2 regions of the Gordonia amicalis genome follow, and region 2 is predicted to be linked to the other one. Evidence: predicted binding sites of a transcription regulator. Region 2 holds the regulator's gene; the other holds the start of a gene.

Region 1 (9,904 bases), 1.8 Mb from region 2:
CTGCGCGATGATCGGCCAGACGATGATCAACGTCAAGGAATCCCGTGCGCGCACGCGCATCTCGACGTTCCTGGCCGGCGTCTTCCTGCTGATACTCGTTGTGGGACTGGGCGATGTGGTCGCCAAGATCCCGATGGCCGCGCTGGTCGCGGTGATGATCATGGTGTCGGTCGGCACCTTCGACTGGCACAGCATCAACCCGAAGACGTTGCGCCGCATGCCGAAGTCGGAAACCGTCGTGATGCTGGCGACGGTCGCGGTGACGGTCGCGACGTCGAATCTGGCGTACGGCGTCGTCGTCGGCGTGCTGACCGCGTCGGTGCTGTTCGCGCGTCGCGTCGCGCATATGACGGAGGTGGTCGAGGTCGCCGGACCTGACGCCAACACGCGCGTGTACAAGGTCCGGGGCGAACTGTTCTTCGCCTCGAGCAACGACCTCGTCTACCAGTTCGACTACACCGCCGGCGAATCCAACGTCGTCATCGACCTCAGCGACTCGCACGTCTGGGACGCGTCGTCGGTGGCGACCCTCGACGCGATCACCACCAAGTACGAGGCCAAGGGCAAGGACGTCACGATCGTCGGGCTCAACGACGCCAGCGCCGAACGGCACGGCCGGTTGAGCGGGCACCTCGGCGGGGAGTAGCGCGGTGTCGTGCCGGTTCCTACTGCTGGGCTGAGCCGGTACCGAGCGCAGCGAGGCACCGCGTCGAAGCCACCCGCAAGCCGACATCGAACCCGCTGGGGATCGAGCTACTACCTGTGGATACGACAGTGCCGCAGGCCTCGCCATCGTCCACAGTCGATCCATGTCCGGCTTCGTCTACATCCTCGAGTGCGCCGACGGCAGTCTGTATGTCGGCAGCACGCGCAACGTCGAGCACCGCGTCAACCAGCACATGAGTGGGAAAGGTTCGAGGTACACGCGCTCACGGCTTCCTGTTCGTCTCGTCTATCAAAGAGAGTTCCCGCATATCGGTGAGGCGCATGCGGCCGAACGCCGCCTGCACGGTTGGTCGCGTGCAAAGCGTCGTGCGCTCGTCGAAGGGAGAATGGATCTGCTGCCCGGCCTTGCGATGAAGGGTGGGCAGCGGAGGCTCGTGATCGACCCATGAGGGTGGCGGTGCGGGGGCTTCGACGCGGTGCCTCGCTGCGCTCGGTACCGGCTCAGCCGGCGGTGGGCAGCCGTCAGCCGGCGGGCATCGGGGCAACGATTGAACCCCAATGCTCGAACGTGCGTTCGATCCGGGTGTATGGTGGCGACATGTCCATCGGCATCCAGGGCTCGTTGTTCGCCGAGGTCGCCGCAGAAACGGCGCTCGGCGACCTGTCGACTTCGATGACGCGGCGTCCACTCACCGACGGTGCGTGGGTGGACCTGTGCCCGGGGTGGATCGGCGGGCCGGACGAACTCTTCGACCGCCTCCGCGAGAACGTCCCCTGGCGGGCCGAACGGCGTCAGATGTACGACCGTGTCGTCGACGTCCCGCGGCTGGTCTCGATCTACCAGAAGGACGATCCGTTTCCCGACGGGCTGATCACCGACATGCGGGCCGCGTTGAGCCGCCACTACCGGGACGAGCTGCCCGAGGGGTTCGCGACCGCCGGCATCAGCCTCTACCGCGACGGCAACGACTCGGTCGCCTGGCACGGTGACCGCATCGGCCGGGCGTCGACCCACGACACGATGGTGGCGATCGTCTCCTTGGGAGCCCCGCGCCCACTGATGCTGCGCCCGCGAGGCGGTGGCAAGTCGCTGAAGTTCACCCTGTCGTCGGGCGACCTGCTGGTCATGGGCGGCAGCTGCCAGCGCACCTGGGAACACGCGGTACCCAAGGTGCGCGGCGTCGGCGCCCGGATCAGCATCCAGCTGCGGCCGCCCGGGGTGTGGTGAGCGAGCCAGTCCTGGGCGTCGAGCGGTGGTCGGGTGGTTGCTCGTTTCGACGCGGTGGCTCGCTGGCGCTCGCTACCGGCTCAACGAGCGGGGGTGGTGGCTCGCTGGCGCTCGCTACCGGCTCAACGAGCGGGGGTGGTCGCTCGTTTCGACGCGGTGGCTCGCTGGCGCTCGCTACCGGCTCAACGAGCGGGGGTGGTCGCTCGTTTCGACGCGGTGGCTCGCTGGCGCTCGCTACCGGCTCAACGAGCGGGGGGCGGTGGCTCGCTACCGGCTCGACGAGCGGGGTCGCGAGCTCAGCCGGCGTTCGAGATCGGCGTGATCGGCAACCGCAGGGCGGCGGGTGCGTACTCGGGGACCGTGGGACGGACCGGCGGCACCGGGGCGACCGGCTCATACGACGCACCGAGCTCCGGCCGCGGATCGGCCTCACCGGCGTTGGGCCACATGGCGAGTGCGCGTTCGGCCTGCGCGGTGATCGTCAGCGACGGATTCACGCCGAGGTTCGCAGACACCGTCGAACCGTCGACGATGTGCAGGCCCGGGTGGTTGAACACACGGTGATACGGGTCCACGACGCCGTCGGCGGCGGACCGTCCGATCGAGCAACCGCCCAGGAAATGCGCGGTCATCGGGATGTTCAGCCAGTCGACGATGGAACCGCCGGCGTCGCCGTCGATCTCGTCGGCCATCTTGCGGACCGCCTCGTGGCCGACGGGGATCCAGGTCGGCGGGGGCTCGCCGGCACCCTGCTTGCTGCGCAACATCGGTCCGAAACGTCCTCGGCGGGCGAACAATTCGAGGGAGTTGTCGGCGGTCTGCATCACCAGCGCGATGATCGTGCGTTCCGACCATCGTCGCACCGACAGGCCCCGCAACGTGACGAGCGGGTGCTTGATCATCTCGACCAGAGCCGCCAGCGGACGAGGCAGACGGCTGTCGCCATCGATCAGCATCGCCTGCAACAGTCCGATCAGGTTGCTGCCCTTGCCATAACGCACCGGCTCGATGGGCGTGTTCGTTCGGGTGGAACGACGACGTGATCGCCACACCCTCGGTGTAGTCGACCTTCAGGTCGGTGGCGGTCGCGGCCAGGACGGCCTCGGAGTTGGTGCGGACCACCTTGCCCAGACGCGACGACAGCCCGGGAAGGGTTCCGCTCTGCTGCATGTCCAGCAGAAGCTTGTTGGTGCCGTAGGTGCCGGCGGCGAAGACGACGTGGTCGGCGGTGAACGACCGGCGACCACGACGCGACCGGCGTCGACCCGTCCGATGCGCCCCGACCGTGTGCCCGCCTCCGGAACGCGGGCGGACGGTGTCGACGGTGGTCAGCGGAATGACCGTCGCTCCCGCCTGCTCGGCGAGATACAGGTAGTTCTTGACCAGCGTGTTCTTCGCGCCGACCGGGCAGCCGGTCATGCAGGCGCCGCAGTCGGTGCAGCCGGTACGGGCCGGGCCGGCACCGCCGAAGTACGGGTCCTCGACGGTCTTGCCCGGCTCACCGAAGAAGACGCCGACAGGGGTGTGGACGAACGTGTCGCCGACGCCCATGTCCTCGGCGACCTTGCGGATCACCCGGTCGGCCGGCGTGACCTTCGGGTAGGTGGTCACGCCGAGCATGCGTGACGCCTGGTCGTAGTAGGGGTCGAGTTCGGCGGCCCAGTCGGTGATCCGGCCCCAGTGCGGGTCGTCGAAGAAGGCGGGGAGCGGCCGGTAGAGCGTGTTCGCGTAGTTGAGCGAGCCTCCGCCCACACCCGCACCGGCCATGACCAGCACGTCGCGCAGGAGATGCATGCGCTGCACGCCGAACATACCGAGTGCCGGTGCCCACACGTAATCCCGGAGGCGCCAACTGGTCTTGGGGAGGTCGGCGTCGGTGAAACGACGACCCGACTCGATGACCGCGACGCGATAACCCTTCTCCGTCAACCGGAGTGCGGCCACCGAACCGCCGAAACCGGAACCGATGACGATGGCGTCGTAGTGGTCGACGTCATGACGAACGGCGTCACGAACACGGGAGCGGGTCACTGGGCGAGGGTCCTCTCGGGATCGGTGTCGATTGCGGTGGTCTCAACGGCTTCGGCGACGGCCGGGACGGCGTCGTCGAAGCGGTGGTCGGCGGCCTCGAAGGATGCCATCTGCCGACGGAAGTCACTGGTGAACTTGGGCCACATCACCGAGTTGCGTCCGGTGGAGTCGAGGTACCAGCTCGAGCAACCGCCCGAATTCCACACCGTGCGTTCGAGTTCGGGGTCCAGGTCGGCGTTGTAGGAGTCCTGCGCGGCCTGGGTGACCTCGAAGGTCGAGTGTCCGGACCGGGTGACCTCGGCGATCGTCTTCGACATGTAGTACGCCTGTGGTTCGAGCATCAGCACGATCGAGCTGTGGCCCAGGTTGGTGTTGGGGCCGTACAGGAAGAACAGATTCGGGAAGCCGTGGACCTCGACGCCGCGGTATGCGCGCGGCGAGCCCTGCCACGTCTCCGCCAGGGTGCGTCCGTCGCGCCCGGTGACGACCTTCGCGATGGGCGGTTCGGTGGGGGTGAATCCGGTGGCGAAGATGACGGTGTCGACCTCGTGCTCGCGGCCCTGATCGTCGACGGCGCCGTTCGCGGTGAGGCGGGTGATGGCGCCGGTCACGGTGGCGTTGTCCCGCTGCAGGGCGGGGAACCACTTGTTGGTCAACAGCATCCGCTTGCAGCCGATGGTGTAGTCGGGGGTGAGGCGCTTGCGCAGGGCACGGTCGCGGACCTGAACGCGGAGCTGTGCCAGGGCAAGGGTTTTCGCGATCGGCAGCAGCTTGGGGTTGCGCGCCATCATCAGCACGTAGGCCTCGCGGTAGGCCCACACCATGCGTCGGACCAGGCGATGGACGCCGGGGACGCGCTTGTAGACGGCGCGTTCCATCGGGCCGATGTTGCGGTCGAGGCGTGGCACGACCCAGGCGGGGGTGCGCTGGAAGACGGTGAGATGTCCGACGGCGTCGACGATCTCGGGCACGATCTGGATCGCCGACGCGCCGGTGCCGACGATCGCGACCTTACGTCCGCGCAGGTCGTGGGTGTGGTCCCAGTGGGCGGAGTGGAACATCGTGCCGGTGAACCCGTCGGCGCCCGGCACCTCGGGTAGTCCCGGCTCGGACAGCGCGCCCGGCGCGGCGACGAGGAAGCGGGTGCGGATCCGGCCGGTGGTCGTGTCGACGACCCACTCCTGCGCGGCACCGTCCCAGCGGGCCGCGGTCAGCGCGCAGTCGTAGCGGATCTGGTCCTCGTAATCGGCGGCGACGGAACGCAAATAGTTGTGGATCTCGTGGCGTCGACCGTAGGTGTGCGACCAGTCCGGGTTCGGGGCGAACGACAGCGAGTACAGCGAGGTCGGGACGTCGCAGGCGGCACCCGGGTAGTCGTTCTCGCGCCAGACCCCGCCGGCGCCGCCGGCGCGCTCGATGGCGAGCGTCTGCAGCCCGGGATGGTCCTTGCGCAGCCGGTGAAGTGCGGCGAGGCCGCCGAATCCGACGCCGACGACGAGAACGTCGACGCGTTCGGGGAGCGAACTGAGTTCAGTCATGGGTCAACAGGTCCTTCCAGACGGGCAGAAGACGGTCGAGGTAGTCGCGGTCGGCGGCGGGGGATCGCAGGATGCGCGACACCGCGAGGCCGCGTGCGAGTTCGATGGACAGTTCGAGTTCCTGCGGGGTGTACCGGTCGCCGAACAGCTCGGCGCAACCCACGGCGAGGGCGTCGGAGACCCGCTGTTCGAGCGGGATGAGGGCGGTGCGCAGGCCGACGTCACAGCGGGCGGCCACCCAGAGCTCCAGGGCGGCGTCGAACAGCGGTCCGCTGAACGCCTCGATCAGGACTTCGAGTCCCTCCTCACCCGTACGCGGGCGGGACAGGACCTCCTCGAGACGACGGTCGACGAGGTGTGCGACGGCCGCGACCACCAGCGATTCCCGGGTGGGGAAGTGGTGCAGCAGTGCGCCGCGGGAGACGCCTGCGCGCCGGTTGACCTCCTGGGTGGTGGTGGCCGCGTAGCCGACCTCGACCAGCGCTTCGACCGCGGCGTCGAGGACCCGGGTGCGGGTCGCCGCGGTGCGTTCGGCCTGGGTTCGCCGACGCGGAGTGCTGGTGGGCTCGGTCACAGTGGTGAGCGTAACACACAAACAGTCCGGACTGCTTGTAAGTGGGGTGGGGGGTTTCGACGCGGCGCCTCGCTGCGCTCGGTGCCGGCTCAACCGGCGGAGGGGGCGGGTGTCTCGCGTCGTGAGGTGCCGGTTCAACCGGCGGAGGGGGTTTCGACGCGGCGCCTCGCTGCGCTCGGTGCCGGCTCAACCGGCGGAGGGGGCGGTGCCGGCTCAACCGGCGGAGGGGGTTTCGACGCAGCGCCTCGCTGCGCTCGGTGCCGGCTCAACCGGCGGAGGGGGCGGTGCCGGCTCAACCGGCGGAGGGGGCGGTGCCGGCTCAACCGGCGCAGGCAGCGAAAAGTCTAGTGATAAATAACTGATTCTCAGATATAGTTGTCAGGAGTTCGCGACCGGACGGTCACCGTCCCCCTGAGCTCGGGCCGGGAGTCGGTATGTGTGCCCGACTCCCGGCCCGATACCCCGGTCTCAGGCCGAGGCCGGCGAACTGTGCACGAATCGGGTGCGGATCGCCTCGAGGTCGGCGTCGTCGAGTTCGAGGCCGCGGGTCAGGTAACCGTCGAGACCGCCGTAGGAGTCGTCGGCCGCTTCGTACGCGACATCGAGATACCTGCTGTCGCAGGAGAAGGCGGGCTCGTAGGCGGGCACACGTTCGGAGCCGAGGTTCTCGAGGATCGAATCCAGGGTGGCCTGTCTGCTGGTGACCGCATAGGTGTCGGTCAGCAGGTAGTCCTCCAGCATCACCTCGCGGTCGACGCCGGCGATGTGGTGGAGGAGTACGGCGGCCCAGCCGGTCCGGTCTTTGCCGGCGGCGCAATGGAACAGCTGGGGGCCGTCGGTACGCGCGATCGTCCGCAGCAGGCTGGCGAAGCCCGCCCGGCAGGCCGGGTCCGTCACGAAGGTCTGATAGTTCACCAGCATCGCCTGGTAGGTCTGTGCCGCGGTCATCAGCGAGGAGACCTCGGACTCGGGGATGCCGGGAACCGGGTGGTGGTGCCACCGGGCGCCGCGGATCTCGACGTTCGGATGCCTGGCGACCTCGTTGGGTTGGCGCAGATCGTGGATGGCGGTCAGGCCGAACGTGGCCATGGTGGCCAGATCGTCGGCGTCGAGTTCGAGGCGGTTGGAACGGAACAGGACCCCGCGCCGTAACCGGCCACCGGCCGCGGCGTAGCCGTCGCCGGTCCCCGCGAGGTCGCGGAAGTTGTCGGCGGAGAGCAGCCGGGGGAGTGCGGCGACGGCTTCGGGTGTCGGAGTTGCCTGGTGCGTCGTCGGTGTGAACCGTCCTTCGTCTGGGGGTCGAGGTCGTCCGCGAGAACGCCGGCGAGTTCTGTCCACTGGGACAGGGGTGCATCGCTGGAATCGCTGAGTACGTGCAGGGCCAGGTGATCGGCGCCGGCGTCGCGCTGCTGCCTCATCCGCTCCCTGATCTGGTCCGGGTCGGGGCCGGCGACCAGTGCGTCGACGAGCCGGTCGCTGCCCCCGCCGGAGAAATCCCCGTCGTCGAATCCCATGGCTCGCAGATTCTTCTGGTATCCCGGAAGGAGCAGGTAGTTCCCGAGATTGGCCCGTCCGAGACGGCGGCGATCGGCCGCGTCGCCGGTGGTGACGACCTTGACCTCGGTGGCCAGCGTCGCGGTCGATCCGAGCATTCGCGCTGGCGGGCGGTGCGTTCGGGGGTCACGAGCTGGGTGATCGCCCCGTGGGTGCGTCGACCGGCGAGCTCGAGCATCTTGGGACCGTTCGCGCCGATCATGCACGGGATCGGCTGCAGTCGACTCGCCTCGAGAGTGTCAAGGTAATTCTCGAGCAGGGACAACGGATTACGGTAACTGCCTGGCGGCGCCATCGACGGATGGCTGACGCCGACGCCCAACACCATCCGGTTCGTGGGGTCGTCCCACGTGCGGGCGAGGTCGGCGGCCGCCAGGTCCCAGATGCTCAATACCGCGGTGGCGGTGACGATCTCGGTGGTGGCCGCGGTGATCTCGGTGAGGGCGGAGAGGTCCCCTCGTACGTCGGCGAGCCACAGCGTCTGGAATGACGCGCGTTCGGCGCATCGCCCGGTGTCGGCCGCTCCGCTACGCCGCGCGCGGCCGAGACTGGTGAATACTCCGGTGGAACCGACTCTCGCAGAAGGCATGCCATTAGTCTAGTACTAGACTAATGGCTTTACCAGTGTCGTTCTCAGGCGTCCCCGGCCGAGTGGCGCATCGCGGTCAGTGCGGCACGGAGCTGTTCGACGTCCTGGATGGTGCTGCCTTTCATCCCGAAGTCGATGGCCGTCAGGGCGCGGGTGGCCTCGTCGACCTTCGTGCGGCCCGCCTTGGTGATCGTGACACAGGTCGCGCGCCGGTCCGTCGGATGGGGGCTGCGCTCGAGGAGGTCACGCGCCTCGAGGCGGTCGGTGGCCAGGGTGGCCGTGGTCGCGTGGACGAGGAGGTTGCGGGCCAGGCTCGAGATCAGGCGGGTGCCGGTCTCCGACAGCTGCAACGTCATCAGCAGCAGATAGTCGGTCATGTTCAGGCCGTGGGCCTTGAGCTCGGAATCGACGGAATCGGCGACGATGCGCTGGTAACGCAACAGGGACGTCATGGCGAGAAAGCGCTGCTCGTCGCCGTCGAGTCCCTGTTGCTCCCAGTAGTGTTTGGCCCAATCGACCGGATCGGTGATGTCAGGCATTCTCTTTGCGCGTGCCACGTGTTCCCCTCAACCGATATGCGGTGATCCTGTAGAAATGAGATTGCTCAATTGTATATAACTCTATGGATGCACCGTAGGGGAACGCCGATCGCCTACAGTGTGACCTTCACCGCGTCGACCTTCACCGCGTGACGCGATCGCATCGCCTTCTTGTCCAGCTTCCCCACGGCTGTGCGCGGTAGGGAGTCGGTCAGATGGATTTCCTTGGGAATCTTGTAACCGGCCAGGAGGGCTCGACCACGGGTCGCGATGTCGGCGGGGTCCGGCGGCTTCGCACTGTCGGCCGGCACGATGAGTGCGACCAGCCGCTCGCCCATCGCCTCGTCGGGAATCCCGAAGCAGGCGACGTCGGCAACCTCGGGCAGGGTGCAGAGCGCCTGCTCGACCTCCGCCGGATAGATGTTGACTCCGCCCGACACCACCATGTCCGACAACCGGTCGGTGATCCAGACGTAACCGTCGGCATCCATGCGACCGATCTCGCCGAGGGTGAACTCGTTGCCGCTACGCACGCCGGAGGTGTAGCTGATCCCGTGCCCCGAGGTGTCCCGGAACCACAGGGGCCCTTCGGTACCGGGTGGTGCGGGGTTGCCGTGCTCGTCGGCGATGTAGGCCTCGAACGGAGGCACCGCCCGTCCCACCGAGCCGGGGCGGTCGAGCCAGTCCTGTGCGCTGATCATGCAGGTGGTGCCGACCTCGCTGGCGCCGTAGCTGTAATGACCAGGGACGTTGTGGACGGTGTGGCGCCAGTGAATAGGTGAGGACCTCCGGTATCGGTGTGGTTACCACAACACACGCCGCTACCAAGAGGTCCTCATGTCCCACGCTAATGCCTTACTGACCCCAAAGGGGCGTCTGAAACTCGCTTCGGTGATCATCGATGAGGGCTGGTCGATCCGCCGAGCCGCCGAACGGTTCCAGTGCTCGCCCACCACAGCCAAGAAATGGGCCGACCGCTATCGGGACGGCGGGCCCGCGGCGATGGCTGATCGATCCAGCCGACCCCACCGCAGCCCCAATCGGACCCCCACACGCTGCGAACGGCGAATCATCAACCTGCGCTTCACCCGCCGCTGGGGACCACACCGCATCGCCTACCACCTCCAACTGCCCTGCAGCACCGTCGGAGCGGTGTTACGCCGGTATCAGATGCCGCTGCTACGG
Region 2 (9,904 bases):
TGATCTTCCCGGCGTCACCGCTGGCCAAGAAACCGCCGGCGTTCATCATGGCCGCGGAGGTCCTGGAGACCTCCCGGCTGTTCGCGCACACGGTCGCCGGGATCGATCCGTTGTGGGCGGAGAAACTGGCCGGCGATCTGGTCAAGCGCACGCACAGCGAGCCGCACTGGTCGTCGAAACGCGGCGCCGCGATGGCGTACGAGGGGGTCACCCTCTACGGCGTCACCCTCGTCGCCCGTCGCCGCGTCGACTACGGTCCCATCGACCCGGTCGTCTCGCGCGAGCTGTTCATCCGCCATGCCCTCGTCGAGGGAGACTGGCGTACCCAGCACCCGTTCTTCGAACGCAACCGCGCCCTCCTCGAGGCCGCCGCCGACGTCGAGAACCGTAGGCGCGAACGCGGACTCGTGATCACCGAGGATCAGCTCTTCGAGTTCTACGACAACCGGGTCGGTGCCGAGGTCACCTCCGCACGTCACTTCGACACGTGGTGGAAGAAGGCACGGCGCAGCGATCCTGCTCTTCTGGACCTGAAGCCCGAGGATGTCACGGCGACCGCCGAGGCCGCACCGACCGACTATCCGGGTGCGTGGCAGCAGGGCGACACCCGACTCGAGCTCCGCTACCGGTTCGAACCCGGCGCACCCGATGACGGTGTCACCGTGATCATCCCGCGCGCGCTGCTCCCCCACGTCCGGCCGGCGGGCTTCGACTGGTCCGTGCCCGGGATGCGGTCGGAACTGGCCACCGCACTGGTGAGATCGCTGCCCAAGAGGTTGCGCAAGTCGATGTCACCCGCCCAGCGGTTCGCCGACCTGGCGCTGGCCCGTCTCACGCCGCGCAGCGAACCGCTCGCGGTCGGGCTCGCCCGCGAACTCACCACGATCACCCAGATGACGGTCACCGCAGCCGATTTCGACCTCGACCGGATTCCCACCCATCTGCGGATGCATTTCGCGGTCGTCGACGACGACGGACGGATCACCGCGCGTGCCGACTCGATCGACGAGCTTCGGCGTGCGACGACGCCCGCGGCGTCGAAGACGGTGAAACGCACGCTGTATCGCAACTGGACCGACGACGGCATCGGCACTCTCGCCGCGCAGCGGACCGTCGACATCGCCGGTCAGCGCCTCACCCGGTACCCGACCGTCGACGCGATCACCGACGACGCCGGACGTACACGCGGGGTCGTCGTGATCGACGCGGTGTCGGAGCAGGCCCGAGATCGCCTGGCGGAGAGGGGGATCGTCGCACTCCTCGACCTGGCGATCCCGCCACTGCACCGGCGCGTGGCGAGTTCGCTCGGGGCCGCCGGCCGGCTCGCGTTGAGCCAGAGTCCCTATGCGGATCTCGATACACTGCTGGCCGACTGCACACGCCGGGCTATCCGCGACGTCGTCGCCGGCCTCGACGCCGGGGCCGTGTCCGCCGTGCGTTCACCCGAGGCGTTCCGCACCCTGACCGAGAAGATCCGTCCACGGATCACCGAGTCGGCTCCGGAGTATTTCTCCCTCGCGGTGGAATCGCTCGGCTCGGTGGCGCCGGTACGCGCCGCGATCGACCGTCATGCGGGTTCGCTCGCCGCCGACGACGTCGCCGAACAACTCGACAACCTCGTCTTCGACGGATTCGTGGCCGCCACTCCGCGACGTCATCTGGAGAACGTGCCGCGCTACCTCGCGGCCGCCGAGGCACGGTTGACGGCACTGCCGGCTTCCGCCGCGCGCGATCAGGCCGGAGTCGCCGTGATCGACCGCGTGACCGAACGCTGGGCGCAGCGGCTGGCCCAGGTACCCGAACACCGGAAAGCGCACGTCAACGACGAGGCGCAGTGGCTCGTCGAGGAGCTGCGGGTCGGATTGTTCGCCGAACGGCTGGGCACCGCGTTCCCGGTGTCGGAGAAGCGGGTCCTACGAACTCTTGACCGACTCGGCTGAGGCGGCACGGAGGTCATCGATCTCGCGCTGGAAGTCCTCGAGGGAGTCGAAGGACCGGTAGACCGACGCGAAACGCAGGTAGGCGACCTCGTCGAGGTCCCGCAGCGGCTTCAGGATCGCGAGTCCCACCTCGTTGCTGGGGATCTCGGCCGAACCACTGGCGCGGACGGTGTCCTCGACCTGCTGGGCGAGCTGGGCGAGAGCGTCCTCGGCGACGTGCCGCCCCTGGCATGCGCGCCGGACACCTCGCATCACCTTCTCGCGACTGAACGGTTCGGTGACGCCGTTGCGTTTCACCACCGAGAGGACCGCACTCTCCACGGTCGAGAAGCGTCGCCCACACTCCACGCAGGAGCGGCGGCGCCGGATGGCCTGCCCCTCATCAGCGACACGCGAGTCGATGACCTTGGTGTCGTCGTTCTTGCAGAAGGGGCAGCGCATCGTATCCTCACGCAGGTCACGGGACGCTCTGATGCAGCCGCGCCGCATGCCGGGCCGGTGCTCGGCTGGTCCCTGTGTCATCGAGGATACCGCCCGGCCTCAGTGGTACCGGGGGGTGAGGAGCGGCTGGCCGACGCGCAGCCCGCTCGACGCGAGGTCATTCAGCTGGATGATCTCGTCGACGACGGCCTCACGCGGCATCTCGGGGGCGACCCGCGAGGCGATCGTGCTCAGCGAGTCACCCGACCGAACGTGCACGACCTCGGTGCCGACCGCGGCAGGCGTGACCGACGCGGCGTAGTTCTGGCCGACGACCGCGATGACCCACACGGCCAGGGCGAGCGCGACGCCGGCGAGGACAGCGGTCGCCGTGCGGCGACGCCGGCGGATGACGGCCGCGGGAACCGTTTCGGCGGGAGGCGACGCCGGGACCACCGGTCCACGACCACGCATACCCACCGGCGACGCGCACTGGGTGGAGGCGACGCGGCGGACCCGGACCACCGATTCCGGCACCGGACGGTTGTCGACGGGCCGCCGGGCGTCTCCCCGACGTGTCGGGCGCGGACGCTCCAGGACGTCGCCGCGGACGGGACCGCCGTGCCGGGCGGGGTCGAGGTGGACGGGGTCGAGGTGGACGGGGTCGATGAGAGTGGCGGTGCGCATGGTGCCCTCCGTGTATCCGGTCGAACGGTGTTCGTGAGTGGGACCGCGTCGTCCCGATCGAACTGTTCGAATGTCGATCATCTGTTCGATGAACTGATGTTCGATTTGTAGCACGGCACTCCGACAATTGTCTCGCGACACGTCGAACAAATGTTTGATTCGGTCGGCGTTCTCGGCTAGGCTCGTCGACAGACAAGCGATCTACCAGCACGTTCGGAATCGAGAGGAACCCGATCATGAGCGATGACGGCGGTAAGCGCACCGGAGCGCGGGGCGCCGACGAGCCCGTCACCCCGGCGGACATGGCGGCGGCCGAGGCGTCGCTGACGCCGCGGCAGCGCGGAGTTCTCGAGGTGATCCGCAAATCCGTGCGAGAACGCGGTTACCCGCCGAGTATCCGCGAGATCGGTGACGAGGTGGGTCTCACCTCGACCTCCTCGGTCGCCCATCAGCTGCGGACCCTCGAACGCAAGGGCCTTCTCAAACGTGATGCCAACCGTCCGCGGGCGGTGAACATCGCGCCGAGCGAACCCCCGACGCCGACGTCGCCGACCGGCGGAGCACTACCCGAGCCCACTTTCGTACCGGTGCTCGGCCGGATCGCCGCAGGCGGGCCGATCCTCGCCGAGGAAGCCGTCGAGGACGTGTTCCCACTCCCCCGGGAGCTCGTCGGCGAGGGATCGCTGTTCCTGCTGAAGGTCGTCGGCGAGTCGATGATCGACGCCGCGATCTGCGACGGGGACTGGGTCGTCGTCCGCCAGCAGAACGTGGCCGACAACGGCGACATCGTGGCCGCGATGATCGACGGCGAGGCCACGGTCAAGACCTTCAAACGCCAGAAGGGTCATGTCTGGCTGATGCCGCACAACGAGTTGTTCGACCCGATCCCGGGCGACGAGGCCGTCATCCTCGGCAAGGTCGTCACCGTGATGCGGCGAGTCTGACCTCGTCGCTGTCAGTGTCGGCGCCACTGTCGAGTACCGCGGCGGCCGCCGCGCGAGCCGTAGCCGGATCGGTGGCGGCCAGCGCGGCGGCCGCCGCGTTTTCGCAGGTTGCCAGGGTGACCGCGCCGAGTTGGGCGCCGACCGCGGGCGCCGCGACGGGAGCGCTCGACAACGAGGTGACCCCGAGTCCGACCAGCACGCAGGCGAGATGCGGATCGGCCGCGGCCTCTCCGCAGACGCCCACCGGTTTCCCCTGATCACGTCCGGCCCGGGCGACCGTTGCGACGAGATGCAGCACGGCCGGCTGCCACGGATCGGTCAGCGATGCGAGCTCGGCGGACATTCGGTCAGCGGCCATCGTGTACTGCGTGAGGTCATTGGTGCCGATCGAGACGAAGTCCACCTCGGCCAGGATCGCCGGGGCCAGGATCGCCGCGGCGGGGACCTCGATCATCACACCGGCGACGAGTCCACGCTCGCGCACCTGCGCGGCGAATGCCGCAGCCTCGGCGGGTGAGGCGATCATCGGGGCCATGACCCACGGCTGCGCGTCGGCCTCCTGCGCCGCCCGGGCGATCGCGTCGAGCTGGCGCGCGCGGATCTCGGGGTGCGCCAAGGCGATTCGGTCGCCGCGCACACCGAGTGCCGGGTTGGCCTCGTCGGGATGGGTCACGAAGCGCAGCGGCTTGTCCGAGCCGGCGTCGAGGGTGCGGATGACCACCTTGCGGCCATCGAAAGCGTCCAGCACCTCGCGATAGATGCACGCCTGCTCGTCGACCGACGGCTCGTCGGCGCGCTCGAGGAAGGCCAGTTCGGTACGGAACAGTCCGACACCCTCCACCGGGTGATCGGTGGCCGCGCGGGCCGACGACCCGTCGGCGACGTGGGCCAGGATCGCCACCTCCACCCCGTCGCCGGTGCGGCCCGGACCCGACCACCCGGCGATGCGAGCGGCGTGACGCCGATACTCCTCGACTCGGGCTCGCGCGGCGGTGTCGTCGGGGTCGACGGCGATCTCACCCGTGGTGCCGTCGACGAGGATCGCCGTACCCGCATCGATCCCGACGAGTCCGGACACCGCGACGACGCACGGGATGCCGAGCTGGCGGGCGATGATCGCGGTGTGACTGGTGGGCCCACCCAGTCGCGTCACGAGGGCAATCGTGGTGGTGGGGTCGAGGCCGGCGGTGTCGGCGGGTGCGAGGTCGTCGGCCAGCAGGATCGAGGGCACCTCCGGCGTGGGCACCCCGGGTTCGGGCAGTCCCAGGAGTTCGGCGAGCACGCGGTCGCGGACGTCGTTGAGGTCGGTGACCCGCTCGGCCATCAGGCCGCCCAGCTTGGTGAACACCGCGGCGAACTGTTCGGTGGCGGCAACGGCGGCCGACGGTGCCGACGCACCCCTGGCGATCAGGGCCGACGCCGCACCGATCCAGCCGCGGTCTTCCGCGAGTCCGGCGGTGGCGGCGAGTACTTCCGCGGCGACGCCGGTGTTCTGCGACGCGCGCTCACGGAGTCGCGCGGCGACGACGCCTGCCGCCGCGGTGAATCGTGCGACCTCCTCCGGGCGCTGGTCCTCGGAGATCTCGACACCGGCGCCGAGCGCCTCCGCACTGTGGTCGGGACGGCGTCCCGGCGACAGTGCGGGTCCATGAGCCACACCACCGACGACCGGCGTCCCCGTCAGAATCTGCGTCATGTGACCACGGTTACAAATTTGGCTTGACTTGTCAACATAAACAGGCGTAAACACAGTTACTACAACATTGAAAGCCACATATTCCCACATTCACGGGGTGGCCGAGTGTGCAGGAACGATCAGAACGGAGCCGGTGTGTACGCCGAGGAGAGACAGCAGGCCATCGCCGAGGAGGTGCGCGTCGCAGGGCGCGCCTCGGTCGCCGAGCTCGCCGCGAAGTTCGACGTGACCAGCGAGACGGTTCGGCGCGACCTGGCCGTTCTCGAGCGCGGCGGGCACCTGCAGCGCGTGCACGGCGGTGCCGTCCGCCCCGAGGTGATGCGGGTGATCGGTGAACTCGGCATCGCCGAACGGGAGACCGAACAGATCGAGGAGAAGGCCGCCATCGGCCGCGCCGCCCTCCGTTTCCTGCCGCCCGACGGCGGATCGGTGCTCTTCGACGCCGGCACCACCACGTTCCGCGCGGCGGAGGCCATGCCGCGGGACCGCGATCTGACGCTGATCACCAACAGCCTGCCGATCGCCGGGTTGCTCGCCGGCCGCCACGCGGACGGTCTGCACGCCCTGGGCGGTCGCGTCCGCGGACTCACCCAGGCCACGGTCGGCGCCGAGACGGTCGCCGCACTGGGACGGCTTCGCGTGACGACCGCATTCATCGGCACCAACGGCCTCAGCGAGGCGCACGGCCTGTCCACCCCCGACCCCGACGAGTCGGCGGTGAAGGCGGCGATGGTTGCCGCGGCCCGACGCGTCGTCGTCCTCGCCGACAGTTCGAAGATGGAGCGCGAGGAGCTGTCGGGATTCGCCGGCATCGACGACATCGACGTCCTGATCACCGACTCCGGCATCGATCCGAGGTTCTCGGCCGCCCTGTCCGCCCGCGGCGTCGAGGTCGTGATCGCATGATCCTCACCGTCACAGCCAATCCCAGCGTCGACCGCACCCTCGAACTCGACACCCCGCTCCGGCGCGGCGAGGTGCAGCGAGCCGGTGTGGTCCGCGCCCAGCCGGGCGGCAAGGGCGTCAACGTGGCCCGCACCGTCGCCGCCGCCGGACTACCGACCCGGGCACTGCTCCCGGCGCGTGCGGGCGACCCGCTGCTCGCCGCCCTCGACGAACTCGGACTCCCCTACGACGCGGTCCCCGTGGACGGCGAGGTGCGCTCGAACGTGACCATTGCCGAAGCCGACGGCACCACCACCAAGATCAATGCCCCGGGCGTCAACCTGACGGCGGCTCAACTGGCCGCGCTGAGCGCACTGATCCGCACCTACGCGGACGGCGCGGACTGGGTCACGCTGTGCGGATCACTGCCGCCCGGCGTACCGGAGGACTGGTATCGGACCGTCGCCGACGCGCTGGTCACCGCCGGTTGCCGCGTGGCGGTGGACACCTCGGGAGCACCGCTGCGTGCGGCCGCCGCCGGACGGGTCGACCTGATCAAGCCGAACGAGGACGAACTCGCCGAACTCACCGGCACCGATCCGGCAGAGTTGCGGGAATCGCTCTCCCGCAACGACCTCCGTCCCATCGTCGCCGCGTCCACGGCGCTCGTCGAGCAGATCGGCGGCACCGTGCTGGCCACGCTCGGGGCGCGGGGCGCCGTACTCGCCACCCCGGCGGGCGTCTGGTGCGCGACGCCGCCACCCATCGTTCCGCGCAGCACCGTCGGCGCGGGTGATTCCTCCCTCGCCGGATTCCTCGTCGCGCAGACGCGTGGCGCGTCGGCTCCCGACTGTGTGCGGTCCGCCGTCGCCTACGGTTCGGCCGCCGCCGCACTGGCGGGCACCTCCTCCCCCGCCCCCCACCACCTCGACCTGTCCGGGGTCACGGTCACGGAACTCTCCGGGGCCGCCCCGATGAACTGAACCGAATCCCCACCGGGCACCCGACCACTCCACCCCCTCCATGCCGAAGGACATCCTATGACCGAGCAGATCATCACCGCCCAGACGGTGAGTCTCGACGTCGACGCCGGTGCAGACCCCGCCGCCGTCATCACCACCCTCGCCGACACCCTGGCCGCTGCCGGACGGACCACCGACCCCGCCGATCTGGCCCGCGCGGCACTCGAGCGGGAAGCCAAGTCGGCCACCGGGCTCCCCGGCGGCATCGCCATCCCTCACGCGCGCACCGCATCGGTGACGACGGCGAGCCTCGCCATGGCGCGACTGTCGCGCCAGGTCGACTTCGGGGCACCCGACGGGCCGGCCGACCTCGTCTTCCTCATCGCCGCCCCCGAGGGCGGTGCGGCGGCGCACATGAAAGTGCTGAGCTCCCTGGCGCGTTCGCTGGTCCGCCCCGACTTCGTCGCGTCCCTCCGCGCCGCCGAGAACGACGAACGCATCATCGAACTGGTCACCGAGGCCATCGATCCCGACGCCAAGAAGACCGCAACCACTCCCCCGGCAGCGCCGATGGCGCCGGCCACGGACACCCCGGTCACCGCCCGGACGCCGACGCAGAACCGGCCGCACATCGTCGCGATCACCGCCTGCCCCACCGGGATAGCGCACACCTACATGGCCGCGGACGCGCTCAGGTATGCCGCGGACCGGGCCGATGTCGACTTCGCGGTGGAGACCCAGGGGTCGTCGGCCACCACGCCGTTCGACCCCGAGGTCATCGCGAACGCGGACGCCGTCATCTTCGCCACCGACATCGGGGTGAAGGGCAAGGGTCGCTTCCACGGCAAGCCGGTGATCGCCTCGGGCGTCAAACGAGCCATCAACGAACCCGATGCGATGATCGCCGAAGCCGTTGCGGCCGGACGGAACCCGGACGCCGCGCGGGTGACCGACGACGGAGGCACCGAGGGCGCCGAGACCGGCGCGTCGTCGGGTGTCGGACTCGGTGCGCGCACCCGTCAGGCACTCATGACCGGTGTCAGCTACATGATCCCGTTCGTCGCGGCAGGCGGCCTGCTCATCGCCCTCGGTTTCCTGCTGGCCGGGTACGAGATCGCCAACAGCACCCTCGACAGCGCCGGGTCCCTGAACGACGCCGTCTACATCGCGCTCAACAACAGCGTCTGGGATCTGCCGTCCGGCGGGCTCCTGCAGTACCTCGGCGCGGTGAGTTTCGCGATCGGGTCGGGGGTGATGGGACTCGCCGTCCCGGTCCTCGCCGGTTACATCTCCTTCGCCATCGCCGACCGTCCCGGCATCGCCCCCGGTTTCGTCGCGGGCATCGTGTCCCTCTCGGTCGGCGCCAGCTTCATCGGCGCACTCATCGGCGGTCTCATCGCCGGCGCGGCGTGCCTGTGGATCTCGCGGCTCCCGGTCCCGCAGTGGGCTCGCGGACTGATGCCGGTGGTCGTCATCCCACTGTTCGGCAGCATGATCGTCGGCGGACTGCTCTACATGGTGCTCGGCAAGCCGCTCGCCTGGCTGACCGAGCAGATGAACTCCGGCCTGGAGAGCATGTCCGGCGGATCAGCCGTCGTCCTCGGCGTCGTGCTGGGCCTGATGATGTGCTTCGACCTCGGCGGTCCGGTCAACAAGACCGCATACCTGTTCGCCACCGCCGGGATCGCCGACGCGGCGACCGCCGGTCCCGCACAGTTCCAGATCATGGCCGCGGTGATGTGCGCCGGCATGGTCCCGCCGCTCGCCCTGGCCCTCGCCACGGTGCTGCGTCCCGGGCTGTTCACCGAACCCGAACGCGAGAACGGCAAGGCCGCCTGGCTTCTCGGCGCATCGTTCATCTCCGAGGGTGCCATCCCGTTCGCCGCGGTCGACCCGTTCCGCGTCATCCCGTCGATGATGGCCGGCGGCGCACTGTCCGGTGCGCTCATCATGGCGTTCGGTGTGGAGCTCCGCGCCCCACACGGCGGCATCTTCGTCTTCTTCGCCATGAACAACTGGGTGCTGTTCCTCGTGGCCCTCGTCGCCGGCACCGTGCTCAGCGCGGTCGCGGTGACCGCGGCGAAGCAGTTCGGCAGGACCAGGGAGGTGGCAGCGGCCGACCTCGAGGCCGTGGCAGCCTGATCCCAGACCCACTCATACCCGACGTTTCATCCAGCACGACAACCGGATATCCCAGCAACACAGGAGGCACCATGCCCAGCACCACCGCCACCGTCGGATCGGCCGTCGGCCTGCACGCCCGGCCGGCCACGATCATCGCCGAGGCCGTCGCCGACTCCGGCAGCACCGTGACCCTCGAACTCGAGGGCGGCGACCCGGTCGACGCCGGTTCGGCACTGATGATCATGA

The links. The regulator LexA, encoded in region 2, represses DNA repair genes until DNA is damaged. The targets are predictions, from matches to a motif close to CGAACANNTGTTCG.
Region 1: IHQ52_RS08865 (alpha-ketoglutarate-dependent dioxygenase AlkB) is a predicted target of LexA. The motif match lies at 1,230-1,243, and genes of this name have one in related genera.

Annotation. Positions count from the first base shown of each region.
Region 1 is NZ_CP091855.1:1,922,162-1,932,065, forward strand. It holds gene IHQ52_RS08855 (SulP family inorganic anion transporter) at 1-646, shown strand, start outside; gene IHQ52_RS08860 (GIY-YIG nuclease family protein) at 810-1,115, shown strand; gene IHQ52_RS08865 (alpha-ketoglutarate-dependent dioxygenase AlkB) at 1,265-1,894, shown strand; partial or broken gene IHQ52_RS08870 (GMC oxidoreductase) at 2,191-3,925, opposite strand; gene IHQ52_RS08875 (flavin-containing monooxygenase) at 3,922-5,463, opposite strand; gene IHQ52_RS08880 (TetR/AcrR family transcriptional regulator) at 5,456-6,037, opposite strand; gene IHQ52_RS08885 (tyrosine-protein phosphatase) at 6,506-7,375, opposite strand; gene IHQ52_RS08890 (LLM class oxidoreductase) at 7,452-8,180, opposite strand; gene IHQ52_RS08895 (MarR family winged helix-turn-helix transcriptional regulator) at 8,225-8,719, opposite strand; gene IHQ52_RS08900 (class I adenylate-forming enzyme family protein) at 8,833-9,420, opposite strand; partial or broken gene IHQ52_RS08905 (IS481 family transposase) at 9,557-9,904, shown strand, end outside.
Region 2 is NZ_CP091855.1:3,684,827-3,694,730, forward strand. It holds gene hrpA (ATP-dependent RNA helicase HrpA) at 1-1,940, shown strand, start outside; gene nrdR (transcriptional regulator NrdR) at 1,914-2,381, opposite strand; gene IHQ52_RS16830 (LysM peptidoglycan-binding domain-containing protein) at 2,481-3,047, opposite strand; gene lexA (transcriptional repressor LexA) at 3,284-3,991, shown strand; gene IHQ52_RS16840 (phosphoenolpyruvate--protein phosphotransferase) at 3,969-5,687, opposite strand; gene IHQ52_RS16845 (DeoR/GlpR family DNA-binding transcription regulator) at 5,823-6,593, shown strand; gene pfkB (1-phosphofructokinase) at 6,590-7,555, shown strand; gene IHQ52_RS16855 (PTS fructose transporter subunit IIABC) at 7,613-9,676, shown strand; gene IHQ52_RS16860 (HPr family phosphocarrier protein) at 9,748-9,904, shown strand, end outside.